Regions from separate parts of the Paraburkholderia dioscoreae genome, predicted to be linked through region 2. Evidence: riboswitches for the same ligand, from Rfam matches in the RefSeq annotation. Region 2 holds a riboswitch; the other holds the start of a gene.

Region 1 (2,195 bases), on a different replicon from region 2:
CAAAATCTCGGCTCTTCACGCCGGCGCACACGACGACCCGCTCGAACGCAAACCGCTGCGATTCGCCTTCGAGATTGACCGCCAGCGAAAAGCGGCCCTCGCCAGGCTGCTCGATCGACGTGATCTCCGCGTCGTAGTGAAACTCGACGCCGTGCCGCACGCACGCCTGAGCGAGACCGCGCGTGAACTTGTGAATATCGCCGGTCGAATCGGACGGCGTGAAAAATCCGCCGTAGAAATCGCCATGCAGCGTGGGTTCGATGCCATGCAACTCGCCCGCCGTGACCGGGTTGCGGTCGAGTCCGCCTTCGCGCAACAGTTCGTTCACCTTGCTCGCAGCGTCGAATTCCTTGCGGGTCTTGTAGATGTGCAGAATGCCGCGCCGCTCCAGATCGAAGTCGATGCCCTCGGTCTCGGCAATCGAAAACAGATGCTCGCGCGCGGCAATCGCGAGCCGCACGGTTTCGACCGTGTTCGCCCGGTAGTGCGGAATCTGCCGCAGAAATTCGCCCATCCACGAGTATTTGTGCCAGGTGGGCGCGGGATTGAGCAGCAGCGGGGCGTCGCGCGTGAGCATCCAGCGCAGTCCTTTCATGACGGTGGCGGCGCTGTTCCAGACTTCGGCATTGCTGGCGGACAACTGGCCGCCGTTGGCGAACGAGGTCTCCATTGCCGCATAGCGATGGCGCTCGAAGACAGTAACGTGGTGGCCGCGCTGGGCGAGGGCGTGAGCGGTCGTGACGCCGGTAATGCCGGCGCCGATAATGGCGATTCGTGACATGACATGGTCCAGAGTAGTTGAGCATCACCGGTGTCGATTTCGTGTCGAAACCGGCGCTGATGCCCCATCTGTCCATGTACCTGAGAGTTTCTTCTCCGCAGCGGCCGGCCCGATGCGAGCCGTGTGCGGGGAATCCCCTTCGGTGGGCGCACAGGCTATGCCGATGCGCCGCTCTCCAGATGTTCCTGCTGCGCGGTCCTTTTGCCTGAGAGTTTCCGGGGCGGTTGCTCCGTCGGCGTCGTCACGAACATCTGACGATCTCTCCCGCGCTGCATTGCAGAACGGCTCGACAATACCGGTCAAAATAATTCGCCGCAAGTGTTTCCTGCAATGCACCGTGCGAGTAGCGGTCTGAAACGGCACGTCTGAAGATGAATGCGGTTTCTACTCCGATGCGAATCTTTCAAGCCGGCTGTGGGGCTGAAAGCGCCCGCATCGGCTATATTTGGCGGCACTATCCGACTTTCATTCGCAAAGGAGAATGCCGTGCCCGCCCTCACAACGTTGCTCGCCTTCGGTCTGGTCTCGCTCGGCATGGTGCTCACGCCCGGGCCGAACATGATCTATCTGATCTCGCGATCGCTCTGCCAGGGGCGCCGCGCGGGTCTCGTTTCGCTTGGCGGCGTCGCGCTCGGCTACGTGTTCTACATGTTCTGCGCCGCATTCGGCATTACCGCGCTGCTGTTGACTGTGCCGTACGCGTACGACGCATTGCGTTTCTGCGGCGCGCTCTATCTGCTGTATCTGGCATGGCAAGCGGTCAAGCCGGGTGGCCGCTCGCCGTTCCAGGTGCGCGACCTGCCGCACGACAGCCGCCGCAAGCTCTTCATGATGGGGCTCGTCACCAATCTCGCGAACCCGAAGATCGCGGTGATGTACCTGTCGCTGTTGCCGCAGTTCATTTCGCCGGGACACGGCAGCGTGCTTTCGCAATCGATCGCGCTGGGCTGCGTGCAGATCGTTATCAGCGTGACCGTCAATGCGTTGATCGCGAGCATGGCGGGCTCGATTGCCGTGTTTCTCGCCGGGCGCCCGGTGTGGCTGCTGGTGCAGCGCTGGTTGATGGGCACCGTGCTTGCCGGACTCGCGGTGCGCATTGCGCTCGATTCGCGCCGCTGATTTTTTGCGGCGCGTTATCCGCCGCGCGCCGAAGCGGAGCCCGAGCCCGAACCGGAACCCGAACCTCTGAACACCCAGCCGTTGAACAGCGCCCCGCATAGCATCAACGCGCTGGTGATGAGAAACACCGACTGCATGCCGAAGTGCGCCCCGACAAAGCCGCCCGCGAGCGGCCCTGTGACCTGTCCCGCGTAATTCGCCGAAGTCGCGTAGCCGAGGATATAGCCGGCGGAACGGTCGGGCACGTTATGGCGGATCACGCTCGTAATGCACGGCAACAGGCCGGCCAGCGCGA
Region 2 (2,195 bases):
GTTACAAATAAGGCCGTGTTCCCGGTCAGCGTGCTCCGGCAGTCAGCCGTTGCTTTCCGAGTAACAACACAAAACCACAATGACTTCCGGAGAGTTCATGCCCCGTTCCATCCGCGCGCTTGCCGCGTGCGCCCTGCTCAGTTCCCTCGCCGCCTGTGTGGTGACGCCTCAACCCGCGCCCGCCCCTCGTCCCAGCCCGCAACAGATCGCGGATCAGCGCCTGCGCCAGGTCGACGGCCGCATCGAGAATCTCGGCCGCCGTATCGATAACCGCGTGAATCAGGGCTATTACCCGCCGCCCCAAGGCGGCGCGCTGCATCATCGCCTCGACGTGATCCGTCAGGAAGCGCACGACATGGCCGCGCAACATGGCGGCGGCCTGTCCAGCGACGAACAGCGCGTGCTGAATCAGGAACTGGACAACGCGGCACACGCCATCGGCGAATAATCGCCGCGCGTTCGGGCTACGGAGCACCAAGAGAGCTGGCATCACAATGCGCGCTTTTTTGACGAACGCCAAAGCGCCGCGTCAGGTGCCATGCCACTCGCGGGCCTTTATTTGACAAGCCCCCGGCCCTCGCGTACATTCGCCGCACGCGTCGGGAGAGCGTGCTGGCCGCAGAAAACCGCAGGCCGCGCCGCCGAAGGGGCACACCCGCAAACTCTCAGGCAAAAGGACCGACCGCGTCGGAAAACCCGTGTTGAGGCAGCATCAAGGCACCGGTTTTTCGCACTCTGGAGAGCGGCAGTAGCCGTCTGCATCGCGCGTTTCGTATGCGTGCGAGCAGATTTGGCAGGCTGCCCACCGAAGGGGCGCGCGTTTCACCGTGGCGGATTCACGTTCGCACGGCAACGCAATCTCTCAGGTATCGAGGACAGAGGGGCCATGCAACAACGCATCGCTCGCAGCCGTCAGGCCGCGAGGCGTAGCGCCGCATGGCCTTTTTTGTTTCGCGAGATGCCCGAGGCCCCATGACCGAACTCAAACACACCCCGCTCAACGCCACCCATCGCGCGCTCAATGCCCGCATGGTCGATTTCGGTGGCTGGGACATGCCCGTCAACTACGGCTCGCAGATCGACGAACACCGCGCCGTGCGCACCGACGCCGGCATGTTCGACGTCTCGCACATGTGCGTCGTCGATTTCACCGGCGAGCGCGTGCGCGCCTTCTTCGAATATGCGCTGGCCAATAACGTCGCCAAGCTGCAAACGCCCGGCCGCGCGCTGTACTCCTGCCTGCTGAACCCGAACGGCGGCGTGATCGACGACCTGATCGTCTATTACTTCGGCGAAGATCACTTCCGCGTGGTCGTCAACGCCGGCACCGCCGACAAGGACATCGCCTGGTTCGGCCGGCTCAACGCCGAAGGCGGCTTCGGCCTGACCATCACGCCGCGCCGCGACTACGCGATCGTCGCCGTGCAAGGCCCGAACGCTCGCGAAAAAGTCTGGCAAACCGTGCCGGCTACGCGCGCCGCCACCGAGGCGTTGAAGCCCTTCAACGCCGCCCGTATCGCAGACACGCCGTTCGGCGAATTGACGGTCGCGCGCACGGGCTACACCGGCGAAGACGGCTTCGAAATCATCGTGCCGGCGAATCGCGTCGAAGCACTGTGGAACGCGCTACGCGCGCAAGGTGTGCGCCCGGCCGGCCTCGGTGCGCGCGACACGCTGCGCCTCGAAGCCGGCATGAACCTGTACGGCCAGGACATGGACGACAATGTCTCGCCGCTCGACGCCGGCCTCGCCTGGACGGTCGACCTCACCTCGCCGCGCGACTTCGTGGGCAAGAGCAAGCTGGAAGCGGACGGTTCGCAGGCCGCGTTCGTCGGCCTGATCCTGCTGAAGGACAACGGCAAGGCAGCAGGCGTGCTGCGTGCTCATCAGAAAGTCGTCACGCCGCAGGGCGAAGGCGAAATCACCAGCGGCACTTTTTCCCCGACCATGCAGGAATCGATCGCCTTTGCGCGCGTGCCGAAAGGCGTGCAGCCGGGCGACACCGTTCACGTTCAGATTCGTGACAAAAACGTTCCCGCAAGCGTGGTAAAACTGCCGTTCGTGCGCAACGGCAAAGTGCTCGCGGTTTAAGCAGACCGGCGCGTGCGCAAACCTTCACAAGAAAACGCCGGGCCGCCCCAAGTTTTCTTGTTCCCCCTCGGGGGGACCTGGCGCGAAGCGACAGGTTTGGGGGC

What was found. A riboswitch is a leader RNA that binds a small molecule or an ion and turns the genes downstream of it on or off. The one in region 2 is predicted to bind glycine.
Region 1: linked by a shared signal. The riboswitch ahead of PDMSB3_RS28365 (D-amino acid dehydrogenase) and the one ahead of gcvT (glycine cleavage system aminomethyltransferase GcvT) in region 2 are both predicted to bind glycine.

The regions. Positions count from the first base shown of each region.
Region 1 is NZ_LR699554.1:1,817,184-1,819,378, reverse strand. Features, by position in the region: gene PDMSB3_RS28365 (D-amino acid dehydrogenase) at 1-781, opposite strand, end outside; glycine riboswitch at 965-1,058, opposite strand; gene PDMSB3_RS28360 (LysE family translocator) at 1,268-1,900, shown strand; gene PDMSB3_RS28355 (MFS transporter) at 1,915-2,195, opposite strand, start outside.
Region 2 is NZ_LR699553.1:4,353,913-4,356,107, forward strand. Features, by position in the region: gene PDMSB3_RS19770 (hypothetical protein) at 98-448, shown strand; glycine riboswitch at 599-683, shown strand; glycine riboswitch at 726-889, shown strand; gene gcvT (glycine cleavage system aminomethyltransferase GcvT) at 973-2,091, shown strand.